Regions from separate parts of the Lysinibacillus sp. NPDC097195 genome, predicted to be linked through region 3. Evidence: riboswitches for the same ligand, from Rfam matches in the RefSeq annotation. Region 3 holds a riboswitch; each other region holds the start of a gene.
The links. A riboswitch is a leader RNA that binds a small molecule or an ion and turns the genes downstream of it on or off. The one in region 3 is predicted to bind cobalamin.
Positions count from the first base shown of each region.

Region 1: it holds a riboswitch for cobalamin, as region 3 does, so the genes downstream of both, ACIQXI_RS21090 (FecCD family ABC transporter permease) here and cobT (nicotinate-nucleotide--dimethylbenzimidazole phosphoribosyltransferase) in region 3, are expected to answer to the same signal.
Region 2: it holds a riboswitch for cobalamin, as region 3 does, so the genes downstream of both, ACIQXI_RS03705 ((2Fe-2S) ferredoxin domain-containing protein) here and cobT (nicotinate-nucleotide--dimethylbenzimidazole phosphoribosyltransferase) in region 3, are expected to answer to the same signal.

Region 1 covers NZ_JBIWDP010000009.1:31,219-38,323, reverse strand. The annotation lists gene ACIQXI_RS21110 (S-layer homology domain-containing protein) at 1-1,534, opposite strand, end outside; gene ACIQXI_RS21105 (endonuclease Q family protein) at 1,629-2,750, opposite strand; gene ACIQXI_RS21100 (hypothetical protein) at 2,868-3,038, opposite strand; gene ACIQXI_RS21095 (heme ABC transporter ATP-binding protein) at 3,171-3,962, opposite strand; gene ACIQXI_RS21090 (FecCD family ABC transporter permease) at 3,968-5,014, opposite strand; cobalamin riboswitch at 5,165-5,356, opposite strand; gene ACIQXI_RS21085 (YdhK family protein) at 5,535-6,131, shown strand; gene ACIQXI_RS21080 (response regulator transcription factor) at 6,187-6,867, opposite strand; gene ACIQXI_RS21075 (ATP-binding protein) at 6,874-7,105, opposite strand, start outside.
Region 2 covers NZ_JBIWDP010000001.1:730,590-737,694, reverse strand. The annotation lists gene ACIQXI_RS03715 (sirohydrochlorin chelatase) at 1-863, opposite strand, end outside; gene cobJ (precorrin-3B C(17)-methyltransferase) at 878-2,548, opposite strand; gene ACIQXI_RS03705 ((2Fe-2S) ferredoxin domain-containing protein) at 2,552-2,923, opposite strand; cobalamin riboswitch at 3,059-3,237, opposite strand; cobalamin riboswitch at 3,483-3,667, shown strand; gene ACIQXI_RS03700 (energy-coupling factor ABC transporter permease) at 3,809-4,555, shown strand; gene ACIQXI_RS03695 (energy-coupling factor ABC transporter substrate-binding protein) at 4,557-4,829, shown strand; gene cbiQ (cobalt ECF transporter T component CbiQ) at 4,833-5,606, shown strand; gene ACIQXI_RS03685 (energy-coupling factor ABC transporter ATP-binding protein) at 5,603-6,439, shown strand; gene ACIQXI_RS03680 (S8 family peptidase) at 6,666-7,105, shown strand, end outside.
Region 3 covers NZ_JBIWDP010000001.1:2,144,944-2,152,048, reverse strand. The annotation lists gene ACIQXI_RS11235 (glycerol-3-phosphate dehydrogenase/oxidase) at 1-520, shown strand, start outside; gene ACIQXI_RS11230 (alpha/beta fold hydrolase) at 524-1,441, shown strand; gene miaA (tRNA (adenosine(37)-N6)-dimethylallyltransferase MiaA) at 1,428-2,321, shown strand; gene hfq (RNA chaperone Hfq) at 2,420-2,650, shown strand; gene ACIQXI_RS11215 (rhodanese-like domain-containing protein) at 2,900-3,202, shown strand; cobalamin riboswitch at 3,290-3,466, shown strand; gene cobT (nicotinate-nucleotide--dimethylbenzimidazole phosphoribosyltransferase) at 3,569-4,627, shown strand; gene ACIQXI_RS11205 (trimeric intracellular cation channel family protein) at 4,733-5,338, opposite strand; gene ACIQXI_RS11200 (methionine gamma-lyase family protein) at 5,486-6,736, shown strand; gene ACIQXI_RS11195 (MerR family transcriptional regulator) at 6,991-7,105, shown strand, end outside.

The DNA of each region.
Region 1 (7,105 bases), on a different contig from region 3:
TTCCTGTGACAATACCAAGCTCATATAGCATTGTGATGGCCTTTTGCGTTTCATCATTATAACTAGCTATATCGATGAACGGTGTTTTATTTTTCACAACATAAGCTTCATTATGTTGTTTTTCATATGCGCGTTTAAGCATCAGTGCTAATTGCGCACGTGTAATAGGCTGGCTCGGATGAAACTGACCATTATTCCCTTTCACAAGACCATGCGCATAAGCCGCCGCAATTTCTGCCTGTGTATTGGCATCGTAGCTTGCAATATCAGTAAATGGTGCTTTGACAGTTGTTGTTAATCCTAAGCTTCTAACAAGCATTGTGGCAGCCTGAGCGCGTGTAATATTTTGTTCAGGTTTAAATGTACCATCTGCATAGCCTTTCATTATGCCTTTTGCAGCCGCTTCATGGATGAACGCTGTTGCCCAATGATTTTGAATATCTGTAAACTGTACTGCACTACTTGTTGTAAACGTTGCTGCGGGACTTTGAACACTTTCATTCCCAGCCGCATCTAGCGCTTTAATCGCAACTGTATAGGCAGTATTTTCCGTTAAATTATCTAGTGTAATCGCCATTTGATCAGCTTTTACTGTAGAATAAAGCTTATTATTCACGTAGACATTATACTTCGTAACACCTTCATTATCTGTCGCTGCCAGCCAAGTTACCTTTGCCGTTGTGCTACTTTCCACACTAACTCGGATTGCAGAGGAAACATCCCATAACGAGCTTACTTTTATAATCGGTAAAAATGCTTCATTCGCTACCGCTAAGTAGCCGGCTTCACTTAAATGTATATTTTCGGGATTTGGTAAATAGTTTGCCACATCTTTCGCCACGACATCTAAAGTTGGCACAAATACGGCCCCTGCTTTTTCTGCTGTTGTTTTTATCGACGCATTCATAATAGCTAATAGCATTTTAAATTGCGTCTGCAAATCTTCGTTATAATAAGGGAATGAATTATAGTATCCCATAACGTAAATTTGCACTTGTGGATTCAACTTTTTAATTTCAGCTAATATAGCCGCAATATTTTTTATCGCTTCCTGCGACGCCTTTAAAATAGTCGCAGAATTTATGCCCGTTGTTGCTGTATCTTTTAAAATTGGCAATAAGTCATTCGCACCAGCCGTTAACGTTATTAGCTCCGCTTCCTTAATGGACGCTCTAAGTTTTGTGCTATTACTTGTGTAACCAAAGCCTGTCACTGGTTTCTCTACGTCTGCTTGTAAATCTGCCAAAATATTTTTCGTTGTATAACCTGAATAAGCGAAGCCCTTATTATATGAAGTTAATAAACCATCTTGTTGCAAAGCCTGTGCAACGAAATCCGTATAGCCAAGACCAATAATGCCCATTTCATTCATGCCATGTGCCAATGAATCACCTAGCGCTACATAATCAGCTTGTACTACCCAGCTTGGCGCTATGTTATCTTCTTTGCTCTCGGCACTTGCCCCTCCAGTTACTGTTAACTGTAAAGCTAGTACACTTGCAGCTAAAAAACGAAATTTCTTGGACAATTGCATATACCCACTCCTTTTACTGACCTAGTTATTACTAGTTTACTAGATAAAGGATAAAAATGGGTAAATACTTATTACCTTCAATTAATTTTCAATTTTATTCCAATATTACTTTACCGTAGACACCTCCACCACCAACTGCAATATTCAATTTCCCAGTTCTAGCTAAATCAATCATCTGGGCTATTTTAAGCGGCACAATTTCTGCAAGCTGCTCGGTCGTTATACAATGTAAAATTGTCATTTCTGTTCCAAAAGCATGGATTAATCTCTCCAACATTTTTGGACCTAAGCCGGGGATAAAATCAAGTGGTACTTGATGAATATACGGCGGTCTTTCACGTTCTGTACAATCCGTATCAGATAGTTCCATAATTCGTGTTGCCACACCTTTTATAATGTGTGAACTTCCACATGATTTACAAAGTACATCCTCATCGTTTACCTGCACACCACATTTCGCACATACCGTTTGATAATATTTGCCGAGCAATGGATTTAAGCCATAGTTTGCTATTACTGCTCGTCCTTCTTGTTCATGAAGCGCCTTTTTTAGCTCGTTAAAATTTGCTGCTTTTAATCGTAGCTTTTGATATTCACGAGCGATTTTCCCTAACGAGTGGGCATCCGAATTCGTCACAAAAGTATACGCCTGAAGTTCTCGTATGTTTTTTACCATCTGCGTGTCAGAGCTTAATCCTAGCTCAATAGCATCAATAAGATGGGGATCAAATACTTCTGTTAAACTGTGATGAACACCTTTGCCAAATAGACTTTTAAATGGTGTAAAAACATGTGCTGGGATAAAAAGCCCTCCCATGTCATGAACTTTTTGTTGGAGCACTCGGCCATCACAATAAATCCGCTGTGAACTTAAATGAATATTTTTCATATAGCCTCGCATCCAATTCGAAAAATGCTCCATTACGGCAATCGTAGGAAAGTAAGCAAGTACATGGATAGGTCCTTGACAGTTGCTATCATAAATTTCGATTTCTGAGCCAAGAATTAGCGTTGTATCTTGAAAGCGTAGCCCACCTTCTTCTAACTCCGTGAGCTCCCCTTGTGCTATCATCATCTTCACTTCAGCTATTACTTCTGGTGAATGACAATCAATAATGCCGATTATATCGAGCCCTTTTTTTGCACTAGCCATCTCTAAAATTCGTGCTAACGTTAAAGTTTTGCTCCCTGTAATCTTCACAGCACGTCCATTCATTGTTCGACCAATATGAATATGTAAATCGCTATAATATTCATGAAACAATGCTAACAGCTCCTTTTACTTGATTGTAAAATGAAAAAACCTTACATTGCTGCAAGGCATTTTCAGACATTAGGATGGATGGTTTTGATGGTTGCTATTATCGGTCTCAAACGTACCTGAACCTTGGTTAGGCATTGTTGCAGCATCATAAGCAACTAAGGTAACACCGATTTGCTTTTCGAGCTCATTAATTTTTTCAAGTTGTGTGTGATCTAATTGTGCAAACTTTATTTCTTCCATGTTCATCACGCATCCTTTCAAAAATAACGTTCCCCGAACATCTCCCAACTATACAAAAAGTCTGAATTGTTTGAGTGACTGGCACTCTGATTTTACTTCGTTATTTATGTACCCTAATGACAGTACTACTACTCAAATTGTTTCAGAATTGTGTGAGTGACTGGCACTTAAATATATTAAATAAGGTTTTCCTGTTAGTGGATGTGTTTGGATATCGGCATTAACGCCAAAAACATCTTGCAGCAGTTTAGGCGTTAATACTTCTTCTGGTGTCCCATATTGTACAATACGACCTTGTTGTAAAACGTAAATGTAGTCACAGTACATAGCTGCCATGTTTAAATCATGTAAAGCAGCAACAACAGTTAAATGCAATGTTTGAATTAAATCCATTAATTGTAATTGATGCTGAATATCTAAATGATTCGTAGGCTCATCTAAAATTAGCACTTGTGCCTGTTGTGCTAGTGCACGCGCTACCATCACGCGCTTTTTTTCGCCTCCCGAAAGAGAACTAAAGCTACGTGTTTCTAAATGAGCAATACCCGTTTGCACTAATGCCTCTTTTACAATAGTGAAGTCTTCCTTATCATCCATCTCAAAAAGTTTTTTATGTGGTGTTCTACCCATGCTTACCAAATCTCTCACTGTAAAATCAAATAACACGGGCGTTTCTTGACTAACAACGGCTAACTTTTTGGCAATGACTTTACTTGATTGCTTTAAAATATCTTGCTCATGCAAAAATACAGTACCACTTTCTGGCCTCAATAAACGATACATATTTTTTAATAGTGTCGACTTTCCACTTCCGTTAGGACCGATTAAACCGACAAATTGCTTTGCTTTTATTTGAATACTTACATCTTCTAATATGCGTTGATCTTGAATGGAGTATGATACACGCTTCGCTTCTAATGTCATCGCTCCTAATCTCCTTCACCAAAAGAATAATTGTTACGGCGTAATAGCCAAATAAAAAATGGCCCGCCGCAAAAAGCCGTAATAATTCCGATTGGCATTTCTTCTGGAGCAATTAATACACGCGCAATCGCATCTGCCCACACTAAGAAAACTGCCCCTAACAATGCACTGATTGGGATGACATATTTATAATTAGATCCTACTAATAAACGTACGATATGAGGGATTATTAAACCAACGAAACCAATTGCACCACTTACTGCAACAAGCACACCTGTTAATAATGATACGAGCAGGATTAGCTGTATTCGGAACTGTTGTAAATTAACACCTAACGTGACTGCCGCCTCTTCCCCAAGTAACAATAGATTTAAATGACGATAATGTAGCCATAGCAAAACAAAGACGATTAGAAAAATTATGACGGGAATGAGTATATTACTCCATTTTGCTCCTGCAAGACTGCCTAGCATCCAATACATAACCGCTTTTATACCGCCCTCTTCTTTAGACATCATTAACATAAAATTAGAAGTCGCAGACAATATAAACGATACTGCCATTCCTGCTAGCAACAAGCGGAAGATAGAAATACGTCCACCAACCCGTGATAAGAGAAAGACCATGACCATGGCAATAAAAGAACCTAAAAATGCAGCTACCGAAAGTGCATAGATTCCTAAAAATGAAAATGCTCCTAAAATAATGACTGCCGTTGCACCGACTGTTGCCCCAGAAGAAATACCTAAAACATACGGGTCTGCAATCGAATTACGGACAAGGGCTTGCACAGCTGCACCAGCAATAGCTAAGCCTGCTCCAACAATCGCTGCAAGCAGTACGCGTGGAACACGAATTTGCCATATAATAATCTCCTGTGACCGACTCCAATCAGCCTCAATCGAATTTGGGAAAATCGAAATTTTCGACAGAATAACCTTCCATACATGTAATGGTGTTATCGATACCGACCCAATCATAATTGCCAGCGTCATGGAAGCAATTAATACTAGAACAAGGGTAATAGCAAAAAATATAAATTTTTTATTCATCTGTTTACTAGCTCCTAATCACTCAAAATAATGACGAAGCAAGCAATAAAAAAGGGTATTCTACGCAAGAATGCATAGAAATACCCTCGGCTAAACAAAGTCAGAAAGAATCCATCATTGTCCGTAATTGCTTGCATCCTCGTGGGCATTACAGGTATGAACTAAATGGCAGGTCTCCTGGCTTCGATTCATCGTATCTATAATTACCTTCCCATTCGAAAACAGTGGTGAATCATTATAGAACTCCTCGTTACAGTTGCGGGACAGCGTCGGACTTACACCGACTTCCCTTTTAAGTGGCGCTCATTAAATAAGCGTCACACCATTAGTATCTGAAATTTTAAAATTATGACGATTCTATCATACATAATTATCGTAGTCTATAGCTTCTTCCTTATAGGAATTATTCTTTCATCTTTTCAACTTCAGACAAATAATATTTCGCACAAAATCAAATCCATATTTTCTGCACATTTACTTGTTACATTAAAGACAATTAACTAGTAAGGAGGAGTTTCACATGATATTAAAAAGAAATTGGTTGTTAAGTTTAGTTGCTGTATTTGCTTTACTACTATTATCAGCATGCACTGAGGATGCATCGAAGTCGGAAACTGCTAATAATGACACAACAGATTCTCAAGCACAAACAGACAAAGGAGACGAAATGGATCACTCCACGATGAAACATTCAAGCTCAGGTGAAGTTCCGCCCACTTTAAAAACTGCAGAAAACCCTAAATATCCAGTTGGCAGTACCGCTATTATTAAGGAAGGACATATGGCAGGGATGGCAGGCGCACAAGCAACGATTGTGGGGGCATATGATACAACTGCCTATATTATTTCCTATGAACCGACGACTGGTGGAAAAAAAGTAGAAAATCACAAATGGGTAATACATGAGGAATTAGTGAATCCAGGTGAGGCACCTTTAGCACCGGGCACAGAAGTTAAGACAGATGCTGCGCATATGGAGGGTATGGAAAATGCTACTGTTCGTATTGATGAAGCAGTACAGACGACTGTTTATATGATAGATTTTCCATTAACAACGACTGGTGAAGAAATGAAAAATCATAAATGGGTTACTGAAGACGAACTAGCTTCAAAATAAAAAGAACAACCTCTGGGATTACTCCATCAGAGGTTGTTCTTTTTATTTGTCTCTACTAATTGCAAGTGGCTTTATGCCATTTATAACCGATGCCCCATACTGTCTGTAAGTAATCATCTACCTGAAAGCCACTTTTCCGCAATTTTTCCCTTAAATTGCGGACATGGGAATCAATCGTACGATCATCAATTGTTACGTTATATCCCCAAACCGTATTCATTAAATGTTCTCTTGAGAAAACTTTATTTTGATAATCAAGCAACAGCGCTAACATGGCAAACTCTTTCGGCGTTAAAGCAATAGTCTGTTGTTCAAAAGACACTTCAATGGAATCTTTATTTAATCGTAGCCCTTCAAAAAAAATGATTGTTTCTTCAGTTTTCGTTCTTCTTAAAACAGCATGTATACGGGCTAATAACTCTTCCTCATCAAAGGGCTTTAAAATATAGTCGTCTGCTCCGATAGTTAACCCTTTTACAATATCAGCTTGTTCTCCTTTTGCTGTTAACATAATCACTGGTACATCCCAAAACTTCCTTATTTCCTGACAAACCTGCCAACCATCCATATTGGGCATCATAATATCTAACAGCACTAAATCTACATGTTCTTCTTCTAAGTAGTTTAAAGCATCACTCACCGCTGACATGGCTATGCACTGAAAAGATGGCTCTAGATAAAGAGTTAGTAACTCTAACATCCTTGGTTCATCATCAATTAATAATAATGTTTTCATCCGTTCCTACCCCTTAAACAATAATTCAAAAGTAGTCCCTTTGTTTTCCTCACTCATAACGGTTACTTCTCCTCCATGTGCATGGACAAGCTCCCTCACAATGGCTAGTCCAAGTCCTGAACCACCATGTGCACGGGTACGAGATTTTTCAACCCGATAGAAGCGTTCAAAAATATAAGGTAACTCCTTTTTCGGAATTCCCTTTCCAGTATCTTTGACAATGATTTTTATTAAATGA
Region 2 (7,105 bases), 1.4 Mb from region 3:
TGATCGTGATCATGGTGGTGGTGACCATGGTCGTGGTCGTGGTCATGGTGGTGCTCCACAAATGCTGATGCGTTAATACGATATTGGCATGTATCACAATTCATTTTCACATCTCCTGCAATAGCTTCTTCCATACGATCTAGTAACACCGTTTTTAATTTTGGGTGGTAGCCAAAGTAATCTGCCAATTGGATGTCTAAATCAGCATATGTCGCGGCAAAGTGCTTTTGCATACCTTCCATCCGCTCCATTAAAATGCCTGTAAATAAGAAATACGGCAACATAATGATTTTTTTCGCACCAAGACGATAACAGCGTTCGATTCCTTCATCTACTGTAGGATTCGTTACACCCATAAATGCACACTCAACTGACAGGACATCTAATTGCTCCCATAATAAACGTCCGATTTTATAAAAGTCACTATTCGCATCCGCATCACTGCCGCCACGTCCAATAAATAAAATCGCTGTATCTTCATGTTTTTCTTTAATATTCAAGCCAGTTCCAGATAAACGCTCTGTTAAAATATTTAACACTTCTTCATGTACACCCAAAGGTCGACCGTAAGTAAACGATACGTTTGGATATTTGAGGCGAGCGGCATCAATTGCTGCAGGAATATGAATTTTTGAATGGCCTGCCTGCAATAAAATAATCGGCACAGCATACACCTCTGTAGCCCCACGCTGGATACATGCATCAATTCCAGAAGGAATGTTTGGTGCCTCAAACTCTAAAAAACATGTTTCTACAATAAAGTTGTCATCAATTGAAGGCGTCAATTGTTGTATAAACGTGCGTACCTCATCATTTCCTGCTGCTAAACGGCTACCATGGCCAATAAATAAAATTGCTTTCATTACTTTTCTCCTCACTAGTCGCCGCACGGAGCTGGCTCTACTTTTATTTTTGATGACATATCTTGATACGTAAAATGCAATATTTTTTTCACCCGTTTGAAATATTTAAACAAGCGCTCATTTGGGTGAGCATTAGCCTTATATTCCTCAATAATGTCTGTAAGAAGCGGAATTAATAGCTCAGGCTCTAGCCCCTCAACAACAGGCTGTGCGGCATGAGCTGTGCGTCCTACTGGTTTTGCACCGATAAAAACATCAAATTTACTTTTTCGATAGACTATACCGATATCGTCAAATACTGCACGATAACAAGCCATGCCGCAGCCATTAAAGCCAATATTTAAAGTTTTCGGCAACGACAAGCCACCAAGCTTTTCTTGAATTTCCTCAGCATATGGAATAGAATCAGCCTTCTCCCCGTAACAGAAATCACAAGCTTTTAATGACAGTACATCGCCAATCGGTGCGAGTAAAAAACCGACTGCAGTTAATTTTTCTGTAATAGTCTCAGGGTCTGTCGTTGGAATTTTCAAATGAATTTGATGGTCTGGTGTATATTCCATCGTCCCTTCTTCCCCTACAACTTCAGCTAATGTCATCATTTGTTGTGGCGTGAAAAATTTATTTGCCACCCCAGGACTAACAGCTAGTTCAAAAATAGACTCTATCTTTTGTTGAACCAATTTGGGTGTTGGTTTTGTATCAGTTGTCCCTTTTACCATCGCAAGTGCCGTTGCTGCCATTTCTAACGATGTTTTTTTCGCTTCTGCTACAGGGTTAATCGCGATACTGCTCTTAATGCGTCCTGCATTTGGATCTGCAGCGAAGTCATGGCGTGCTGTACCTGTTTCTTGATTCATCGCCCACGGTTCATTTTCTTCTTTTAAACGCTGATGTGGACGTAAAGGCTGTTTTTCCTCTCCAAGCGTATATTTACGCTGATAGCCTCGCGGGGTAATCATCTTATTGTCATAGAAAAATGTCGATGAATTACCAATAATAACCGTCGTTAACATGCCGATATCGTGGTCGAGCATTTCTGCTAATGTCGTCATCGTAATTTCCTGACGATCTCGATAGGCACTTTTCACAAGTCCTACAGGTGTATCCGGCGAACGATATTCAAGCAAAATTCGTTGCGCTTCAACAATTTGACGTGTCCGGCGACCGCTTTTCGGATTGTATAAGGCAATAACAAAATCGGCCATCGCCGCCGCTTCCACACGCTTAGCAATTAAATTCCAAGGTGTTAAATGGTCACTTAAACTAATGGTGCACGAATCATGCATAATCGGGGCACCTAGTAAACTTGCACATGAATTAATAGCTGAAATACCAGGTACGATTTCGACTTCAACCCCAGAGGCCTCCGTCCAACCAAGCTCAATGAGTACTTCATAGACCAGTCCAGCCATACCATATACGCCCGAGTCTCCACTTGAAATAACCGCAACGATATTGCCAGCCTCGGCTTGACGAACCGCTTCCTGAGCGCGTGATACTTCTTCGGTCATACCGGTACTTACAATAGACTTTGCACTGACTAAATCTTGAATAAGCTCAACATACGTTTTATAGCCGATAATAAATTCACTTTGTTGCAATGCCTCTACAGCTCGTGTCGTAATGTGTTTAAAATCTCCAGGTCCAAAACCTACAACAAAAATCTTTCCTTTTTGCGCCATTTGTTACCCCTCTTTCACCTTATCGATGCCTTTAATCGCTGTTGTTTGTGGTGTTCGTTTCAGCGTACCTTCCGTCAATGTAAAAACATGCTCACTATGTAAAGAATCATGATTTAAATCTTGCACGAGTGTCCTACCGTGTTCTACTGTTGGCACACGATACCAATTGCCTTGTGGATAGGCTATAACGACACAAGCATCTTTACATCTGCCATTACAACGTGTTCTCGTCGTATGTATTTCTTTATCGAGTGATAATTTCTCGATTTCATCACGTATGGCTAACGTAATTTCCTCCGCCTCTTTTTTCATACAACTACTACCATTACAAATAAAAAGATGGGTTTTCATTCCCTCTAAATTCCAAGTTGTCATTGTTTTTCTCCCCTTATTGACTTACTGGAAAAAGAAAAAACCTTTACTCAATGTCGAAGAGTAAAGGTTTTGTAGAAGCCAAATAAAACGAATAAACATATATCCGTTCTCGCTCCACTTCTCCCTCCGAAAAGTTTGCATGCCATCAACTAAGCAGGTTTCCTGACTTAAGCTTCCTTTTACTTTCGCGCCTTCCCAGTTTCTTAGTGGCATTGCGATTTCATCAGCTATTACAGTAGCGGGGGCTGTACCGGATTTGCACCGATTTCCCTATTATCTCGAACTATTTCGAGCACTTAATGATGTTTCTATATGAAATTTTTACATAAAAGTTTATAAAATGATTGGAAAACTATTTCTATCATAGCCTATTATTTTTATACTTTTCAACAGTTCTTTTTCATTTATTAGATTTTTAATAAAATTTCAACAAATATTCCGTTGAAATTGCTCGCTATTCTCTTACATTTATCTTAATTTTCTATAAGTAAAAATATTTTTCACAAAAAAAGGATAGCGAATGACTGGAAAAACATGTTACACTTTGTCGTGAAAACTCACAACTTCATCTTTTTTCGGTGCGAAGTGTAGCCATTTCGCTTAAAAGGGAAGCCGGTTCAAGTCCGGCGCGGTCCCGCCACTGTACTAGGGAGTTTTATAGAAAATGTCACTGTCCAAAGGATGGGAAGACCCTATAAAATGATGAACTAAAGCCAGGAGACCTGCCGAAAAAAACGTGATCGTTTCAACCTACGAGGATAGGTGTGCGGCTTGGCAAATGACAAATCGATTTGCTTTTTCAGCTATGCACTTTTTCCACACTGGAGAAGTGCTTTTTTTATTGCGCACGCTACAATCAATGGGAATTGTTAAGGAGGAGAGATTGTGAAATTATCTTTTTGGAAACTTAGTTATTTCTTACTAGCATGTTTACTAGTACCAAAGCGCGCATTTGCTATGCATATTATGGAAGGATTTTTACCGATAGAATGGGCGATTTTTTGGTGGATCATTTCCATCCCATTCATCATTTTAGGATTGCGTTCGATTCGTAAAACAATTGATGAAAATCCCGAAACGAAAATGATCCTAGGATTATCAGGCGCATTTGCATTTGTCTTATCTGCCTTAAAAATACCTTCTGTTACCGGAAGTTGTTCACATCCAACCGGGGTTGGACTTGGGACAGTGCTTTTCGGACCATTAGCGATGAGTGTCATCGGTACGATCGTCTTATTGTTCCAATCATTACTTTTAGCGCATGGAGGTATTACAACTTTAGGGGCAAATGCTTTCTCCATGGCGATTGTAGGACCGATTATCGCTTATTACGTCTTTAAAGGTTCGCAAAAAATTGGCCTATCGTTCTCACTTGCTGTCTTTTTTGCTGCGATGCTCGGGGACTTAGGTACATACGTTGTCACTTCAGTTCAATTAGCACTAGCATTCCCTTCTGAAGTAGGAGGCTTTATGGCTTCATTCACTAAATTCGCAGGGATTTTCGCGCTAACACAAATTCCATTAGCCATTAGTGAAGGTATTTTAACCGTCATTGTCATGAATTTCTTAAAAAAATACAATGTCAGCGAATTAAAAGCTTTACGTGTATTGTCAGCAAAGGAGGCACATTAATATGAAAAAAAATTTATTGCTCCTTGGGATTGTTGTACTGTTAGCAATCATCCCTCTTTTTATTCAAAAAGGTGCTGAATTTGGTGGAGCAGACGGAGAAGCTGAAGCAGCTATCGGTGAAATAAATGCAGACTATGAACCATGGTTTGAAAGTTTGTGGGAACCACCTAGTGGTGAGATTGAAAGTTTATTATTCGTCTTACAAGCTGCGATTGGCGCTGGCTTTATTGGCTATTTCGTAGGCTATATGCGCGGCAAGCATAAAGAGGGTTAAAGTATGTTACTTATTGATAAGTATGCTTATATTAATAAACTAGCGTCTGTACATCCATTAGAAAAAATGACATTTTCCTTAGGGTTACTGCTGTTGTCTTTAATCATAAGAGATGAACTTATTTCACTCATTGCATTTATTGTAATGAGTGCTTTTATCATTTTAGGCGCTAAAATCCCTTGGCAATATTATGTAAAACTACTGTTGTTGCCTGCATTTTTTCTGCTATCAAGTTTACTCTCGATTGTCATTTCCATAGCCCCAAATACAAGTGCTCTCCCTCCCTATTTTTGGGCATTAACGGTCAGTCAGTGGACTATTTTTATCGGTAATGAGAGCATACTTACAGCTCAGCAATTATTATTCACTGTGCTAGGCAGTATCGGCTGTTTATATTTTTTAATTTTAACGACGTCAGTGCAATCTATTTGTTTCGTCTTGCGACAATGGCATCTGCCTGCTTTATTTGTTGAACTAGCAGAGCTCACCTATCGATTTATCTTTATCTTTTTAAATAGTATGCAAAAAATTCATCTTGCCCAACAGGCTCGACTCGGCTATCAATCACCGATGCAATGGCTACGGTCGATTTCCATGCTTATTGCAGCATTATTTGCAGAAATGTTTCAACGGAGCCGCGAGTTAAACAATGCCATGCAAGCACGTGGTGGTGACGCCGTCTACTGGCAAAACAACGTCAGCTATAGCAAGAAAAATTGGATTGGAATTGTGGTTATTTTTACATTCCTCACTTTATTTGGAGGGTTTTATTCATGACAGAGCTTTATTTTGATATTCAGCATTTATCTTATGCCTATGCAGACGGTACTGAAGCCTTAACAGATATTTCATTACAAATTCCAAAAGGTAAAAAAATCGCACTGCTTGGTCATAATGGTGCGGGTAAATCTACGTTATTTCAGCATTTAAATGGTATTTTAAAACCGACCGCTGGCAGCATTATGTTTTGTAATAAAACGCTTGGCTATTCTAGAAAAGCATTAGCTGCCTTACGTCAGCAAGTTGGCATCGTCTTCCAAGATGCAGACAATCAACTTTTTTCCGGCACCGTCAAGCAGGACGTTGCTTTTGGACCATTAAATCTTGGTTGGTCGCAAGAAAAAATAGAAGAAAAAATCGCATGGGCCGTAGCACAAACTGAGATTGAAGCACTGCTTGATAAGCCTATTCATTTTTTAAGTGTTGGTCAGAAAAAACGAGTGGCGATGGCTGGTGTACTTGCAATGGAACCATCTGTGTTACTACTAGATGAACCAACTGCCGGCCTCGATAATTATTATGCTACACAGTTTTTACAGTACTTAGCTAAATTAGAAAATGGGCAACGTACCTTTTTATTAGCGACACATGATATTGCGTTAGCTTATGAATGGGCAGATCACATCATTGTTATGGAGGCTGGAAAAGTTATTTACAACGGAGATCCAATTGACCTTTTCTATCAGAATGAAGTACTGGAACAAGCCCATCTAGAACGCCCTTGGGTTTTTGACATAGCGCTAGCTTTGCAACAAAAAAAGCTAGTCCCTGCCAATCTACCAATGCCTCGCTCTAAGGAAGACTTACAAAAAATAATTGCAACCATTTAAGTGCCAGGCACCCAAACAATTTTGAATATTTAGACAAACTTGCATTGAGTTGATAAAACTGATGCAAGTTTTGTTATCTAAGTGGTAAATTACCTTTAAGTTTAAGGATATATACTATATTTATTTAAAAAACTTGCAATTTTTTTTGAATATGATATGAAACTTTTCTATTTTTCATCCGTTATAAATAGTGTAATGCCATATTTTACGTAAGGAGGAAAAACAATTGAAAAACTGGGTGATGAAATCAATCGCTGTTGTAGCATGTTCTGTACTAATGGTTCCTGCTGCTTCTGCCTTTGCTGAAGCACCACAGAACCCAGCACTAGTAGCAAATATGCTCGCCAGCAACAAACAGCAAGCAGTCAAGCAAGTCAACAGGCTAACAGGAGGAAACGAATGGATTAATACCGATACTATTATTATCAAACATTCGGGTCTCGCTAGGAGCGTACATAGTAAAATTGGTTCCAAAGTCATTCGTTCGATTCCATCATTAGGTTACGATGTGATTCAACTAAAAAAAGGACAATCGTTAAAAGAAGCAATTACTTATTATGCTAAACAAAAAGGCGTAAAAAGTGTATCTCCAAGTTACAAATATCAGTCCTTTAGCAACAAAGTCGATCCAAACAAAAAAGATATGTATCATTTAGACTTACTACA
Region 3 (7,105 bases):
CCGTCAAATGGCGGAAACCATTGTCGATAAAATTGTCAAAATCCATAAATTTAAACATGCAGGTCCGTGTATGACGCGCGAACTATCGCTTTCGGGTGCAAAGGGTATCAATGCCATTAACTTCCCAGATTATACTGCCTATAAAGCAAGAGAAGGTGTTCAATATGGCTTGAATTATGATGAAGCAAAGCATCTAGTCCAAAAATATGGTACAAATGTAGATGCATTATTTAATCAAGTTAAGTATTTGCACGAACATGGCAGTACGATGCCACTTGTCTTACATGCAATGTTACTGTACGGAATAGAGGCTGAAATGGTCTATACACCTTGTGATTTCTTTATTCGTCGAACGGGCTTATTATACTTTGATATTGATGCAGTGCAACAATATAAGCAACAAGTTATTCAAGTCATGCAACAGCGTTTCAACTATTCAGAGTCCCAACGAAATACTTATATAGCCCAATTAGAACAGGCGATTATCGATGCAACAAGTTTTGCCAATGTGGAGGTGTAGTTTATGGAGCGTTATGTAAAAATGTCAGATGGGCATTTTGTCTTTACGCGCACTTTGACTCCCACTATTCCATGTATAGGTCATATTCATATTTTACATGGTATGGCAGAGCATAGCGGACGTTATCTTAATTTTGCTCGCATACTTTGTGCTGCGGGCTACGCTGTGACGATGCATGATCATCGTGGCCATGGCGAAACGGCTGCTTATAACGGCACATTAGGTTTTTTTGCTGAAACAAAAGGCTTTCATCGTGTTGTGGAAGATGTCCGTGAAGTAATTATGACAATGCATGCCCCATTTGCAGATGTGCCTTTAATCGTATTCGGTCATAGTATGGGATCTTTTATTGCAAGACGATATATTCAACTCTACGGGCATAATGTCGATAACGTTATTCTTTGTGGAACTGGGAGTGTCTCGGCCTTGCATATGGTAGGGCATTATGTTGCACAAGTGTTGGCGATACAAAGGGGTAAAGAAACAGAGAGCGCGTTATTAAATAAATTGAGCTTTGGAAGTTTTAATAAACAGTTTTCCAATCCGAAAACAACGTATGATTGGTTATGTTCTGTAGAGCATGAAGTACAAAAATATATAGAGGACCCCTATTGTGGCTTTATTCCAACCAATCAATTTTTCGTTGATTTAACGGCAGGTTTTAAGGAACTAAATCGAAAAAAAGAAATAGAAAAAATAAAGAAAAACTTACCGATCCTTTTGATAAGTGGTAGCAAGGATCCTGTTGGTGATGCAGGTCAGGGTGTGTACAAGGTGGCTGAACAGTTTGTGGCAGCAGGTATACAGGATGTCACAGTTTATTTATTTGAAGATAAGCGACATGAAATTTTAAATGAGGACAATCAACAGGCGGTTCATCAAGTTTTATTACGGTGGTTAGAAAAATATGATAGAAAATAAAATACAGCAAGCAGAAGTTGTAGCAATTGTAGGTCCTACAGCTTCAGGTAAAACAGCACTGAGCATTGAGTTAGCCAAAAAATATAATGGTGAAATCATTAATGGCGATTCCATGCAAATTTATAAAGGTTTAGATATTGGCACAGCAAAAATTACTGAGGAAGAAATGCAAGGAGTGCCACATCATTTATTAAGCTTCAAGGAGCCAACGGAGTCTTTTTCTGTAGCAGACTATCAAAAAATGGTGCGTGCCAAAATTAGTGAAATACAGGCACGTGGAAAGCTACCCATTATAGTTGGGGGCTCTGGTCTATATGTACAAGCAGTGCTCTACGATTATCAATTTACAGAGGAACAAGTAGATGAGGTAGCACGTAAGGCTTATTATGAGGAACTAGAAAAGCTAGGTCCAGAAGCGATGCATGCAAAGCTTACTGCGCTTGACCCGCAAACGGCCCAAACGATTCACCCTAACAATACGAGACGTGTGATTCGAGCGTTAGAAATGATTGAATTAAGTGGTGTTTCTAAGGCTTCAGAGGCGCACAATCGTGGAGAAATTCCATTATATCGCCACTTGATTATAGGGCTAGGTGAAAATATGACTCGACAAGAGCTATATGACCGTATTAATCGACGTGTGGACTTGATGATGGACAATGGGCTGTTAGAAGAAGTAAAAGGATTGTGGCAACAAAATATTCGAGGTGTGCAGTCGATACAAGCGATTGGCTATAAAGAATTATATGATTATTTAGATGGTCGTTGCTCATTGGAAGAGGCAATTGAAAATTTAAAACAAAATTCTCGTCGCTACGCAAAAAGACAGCTTACTTATTTCCGCAACAAAATGGATATACATTTTATTAGAAAAGACTAAAAACTTTAATATTTTCTAAAAATTACTAATTGATAAATTGGGATATCATGCTACTATAGGAATGAAGAGGTAGAAAGAGAGTAGAGGAGGCGCATTCTATGAAATCAATTAATTTGCAAGATACGTTTTTGAACCATCTACGTAAAAACAGTGTTTTTGTAACTGTGTTTCTGTTAAACGGGTTCCAGTTAAAAGGAACTGTGAAATCTTATGACAACTTTACAGTATTATTAGTAGATGCTGAAAGTAAACAGCATCTCATTTACAAACACGCAATTTCTACATTCGTTCCAGCTAAGCAAGTTGAATTTTTAGAGACAGAAGTATAGAAAATATACTTAGCAATAAGTGCGACATATTGACAAAAGGCAGAAAGAAGTTCAATCTCATGCCTTTTGTATTTTTTTATTCTTTTTTAGTATATCGCAAAGTTTTTGTGGCGAGTGAAAAGGACTTCGTGGCGCATCGCAAAGCTGCTAGCAGCCCTTCCTAAGTCATAGCGGTGTTACATCACTAGCTGTTTTTTTTCGTACACGCTATAATGTAATAGGAAATTGATATATTGGAGGATTACACAAATGAAATCGATGGATACAACACAATTATTAGAACGCTTAGATGCTAACGAAGACCTATACATTATTGATGTACGCGAAGATGATGAAGTAGCACAAGGCGTAATCCCGGGTGCCCAACATATTGCACTTGGTACAATACCTGAACGTTTAAACGAATTAGATAGTGCAAAACCATACATTATTGTATGTAAAGCTGGTGCACGTTCAGCAAATGCTTGTGCCTATTTAGAAGCACAAGGCTATGATGTAACAAACCTTGAAGGTGGCATGTTAGCCTACGATGGGGAATTAGAATTTAAATAATATAGCGTTACAGAGGTATTGAACGAGTCAGTCGTTTACTACCTCTTTTTTATTGACACTAAAAATACTTTGTCGTAAATTGAAAGTAATTACATACAAGCATTAGGTGCCCGCTTTGGGAGAATAGGGAATAAAGTGAAAATCTTTAGCGGTCCCGCCACTGTAAAATGGAGTTTTATAGAAAAATACCACTAGCATTGTCTGGGAAGGTTCTATAAAATGTTGAGATTGAGCCAGGAGACCTGCCTAATTGCTTCGGATGATATAGACGATGGAAAAGTCTGTAGTTTATTTGTGATGAAATAAACTACAGGCTTTTCTTTTTTTTCATTCTGTATGTAAAAGATATTAAAAGGAGAGATAACGATGGAACTACTACAGCAAACGTTGCAAAGTATTCAATACGCTGACAAACAAATGATGGAAAAATCTAAAAACTATATTGATTCCCTTAGCAAGCCACCAAATAGCTTGGGGAAACTGGAGTCACTTGCCATACAACTAGCTGGAATCACCGGACAACTAAATCCTAAACTAGATCATAAAACAATTATCGTCTGTGCGGCAGATCACGGTGTTTGTGCTGAAGGCGTCACGTCAAACCCGCAAGATGTAACGTTGCTCCAAACGTTGAATTTTCCTAAAGGGGTGACAGGCGTTTGTGCGATTGCTAACATAACAAATGCAAAAGTAGTAACGGTAGACGTTGGCGTCAAAGAAGATGTTCCGCTTGATGCGGGTGTGCTCATTAAGAAAATTAAATACGGTACAGATAATATGGCATTAGGTCCAGCGATGACTAGAGCAGAAGCCATTCAATCGCTTGAAGTAGGCATTGAAGTTGCGACAGCGGAAATTGCACAAGGGGCAAATGTACTTGCTACTGGTGAAATGGGGATTGGTAATACAACACCGAGTGCCGCGATATTATCTGTGCTTCATGGCTGTCATCCGCATGAAGTAACTGGGTTCGGTGCTGGGCTAGGGTCAGGAGGAATCGAACATAAAGTAGCTGTTATTCAAAAGTCTATTGAATTAAACAAACCGAATCGTCATGATGCAATTGATATTCTTGCCAAAGTAGGTGGGTTAGAAATCGGTGCAATGGCTGGCGTTATACTTGCTGCTGCTGCCAATCGTAAACCAGTTGTGATTGATGGTTTTATTTCTACGGTAGCAGCGCTTATTGCCCATGAATTGGAACCGAAAGTGCAAGACTATATAATTCCTTCTCATGCCTCTGAAGAACCAGGTGCAAAAATTGCTGCCAAACTGTTAGGCGTCGAGCCGATGCTACATATGAATATGCGATTGGGAGAAGGCTCTGGTGCAGCTTTAGCCTTTCCAATTTTAGATGCAGCTTGTTCGATGGTAAGCAAGATGGCAACATTAGCAGAGACGATGGCGCTAATAGCTAAGGAATAATTGATTTAGAAAAAGCAAAAAGTGTTAGATTGAATTGAATTCAATTTAACACTTTTTTTATGTCAGGGGACCTCCTTCGCTTCTTTAATGAAGTAGCCCCCTCTATTAAGCTCGATGCAACTTACGCAATGGCAAGCGCCATTTCTTCATATAAGATAGTACGCGTAGTATCGTAATGACACCGAATAATACATATAAGAAAATATCTCCCTGTAATAATTCTAATCCGATTAGAAGACCAGCAAGTGCTGCCCAGACACCGTAGATTTCATCGCGTAGCACGAGTGGCTTACGTCCGGCTAGTAAATCTCGCACAATCCCCCCGCCTGATCCAGTTAAAACTGCCGCAACAATCACCGCACTAATCGGCATGTTGAGTTTGACAGCATACAATGCACCTTGAATCGCAAAAGCCGATAAACCGATGGCATCAGTTAAATTGCCCCAACGATGCCAATGCTGTATCAAATGATGCGGAAAGATAAAAAATATCGTAATGGCCGCAATCGCGATTTGAAACATCATATCTTGCCCCCACAATGTTGTAACGGGTAGCCCGATTAGTAAATTACGAATGGCACCGCCACCGAATGCCGTTACAATGCCAAGTATATATACACCGAATAAATCGTATTCTTCTTCCATTGCTATTATTGCTCCGGAAATAGCGAAGGCAATTGTCCCGATAATGCTAAAAACTTCCCAAGCCATCACTTTCCCTCCTTAAACGAGAATATATTGTAGTAAGTCCGCCCCTTAGCTTAGCGCATTTAACAGTTAGACACAATAGCAATTTTTGCAGGCTTGCAAACAAATTGATAAGATAGGAAAGAACAATTTGAAACGGAGACGAAAATAATGACTTTTACAACCCATTTAACAGCAGAAACGCTAACATTAGCGGAAAAAATAGAAGAAAAGGTGCGCCCTTATCACACAAAGGTGGAAAATATGGCGTTCATCAATCAGCAAAAGGTACTTGCTGCATTCCGAACACATCAAGTAAGCGATTATCACTTACATCCATCCAATGGTTATGGCTATGATGATGAAGGGCGGGACAATCTTGAGCGGGTATATGCACAAGTTTTTGGAGCAGAGGCAGCAATTGTGCGACCGCAAATTATTTCCGGCACTCACGCGATTACGCTTAGTTTATTCGGTGTGTTACGACCAGGTGATGAATTGCTCTATATTTCAGGTCAACCATATGATACGTTACAGTCGATTGTCGATGGTGGAGACAAAGATACAGGCTCTCTCAAAGATTATAAAATTGGCTATCGCCATGTAGATTTACTGGATAACAAAGAAATTGATTGGGATGCAGTTACTGCGGCCATTACGCCAAACACGAAGATGATAGCCATTCAACGCTCTAAAGGCTATGCCACTCGTCCATCCTTTACGATTGCGCAAATTGCAGCAATGTGTGCAAAGGTACGAGAACTGGCACCGAATGCCGTTATTTTTGTAGATAACTGCTATGGTGAATTTGTAGAGGCGCAGGAACCTACAGAAGTAGGCGCAGATTTAATAGCGGGTTCATTGATTAAAAATCCTGGCGGAGGCTTAGCAAAAATAGGAGGCTATATTGCAGGACGAGCGGATCTAGTAGAAAAATGTGCGTATCGTATGACATCACCAGGAATTGGTGCAGAAGCAGGTGCTACATTAAATACGCTTGGTGATTTCTATCAAGGCTTTTTCCTAGCACCTCATGTTGTGAGTCAAGCATTAAAAGGTGCGATTTTCACTGCGGCTATGTTGGAGGAAGTAGGCATGACGACATTCCCAAGTTATCACGCAGAGCGTACAGACCTAATTCAATCGGTATCGTTTAATACTGCTGAGCAAATGATTGCTTTCTGTCGTGAAATTCAGGCAAACTCTCCGATTAATGCGCATTATGCGCCAGAGCCTGCTTATATGCCTGGCTATGAAGATGATGTTATTATGGCGGCAGGTACATTTATTCAAGGCTCAAGTATCGAACTGACAGCTGATGGCCCAATTCGACCACCGTTCACCGCATTTATTCAAGGTGGTCTAACATATGAGCACGTGAAATTCGCTATATGTAGCGCGGTACAAAGCATCCGAAAATAGTTATTGCAAAGCCCTATCACAGTTTTGTGATGGGGCTTTGCTCGTAATGTCAGTATTAGCAGGTTGTCAATGTAGGGAGCTGTTCCTGAACTTCATACAATTTATTATTAAGAAAAAAGCCGTAAAAAGTATAGTTTTTAACAATTTTTCATCAATTCAAAAAAAAATTAAAAATCCATGTTAGGAAACCTTACATCTTTATTGACAGTGAAAATTTTTCGTTATATGATAAGCGGGTATTAGGGGGGAATTAAATGAGTCGTGAAATTAGACGAACGATGCCGTTATTATCTATGAGTATCGTGATGCAATTAACCGAGCTTTCGGCACGCCAAATTCGTTATTATGAAGAACACCATTTAATAGAGC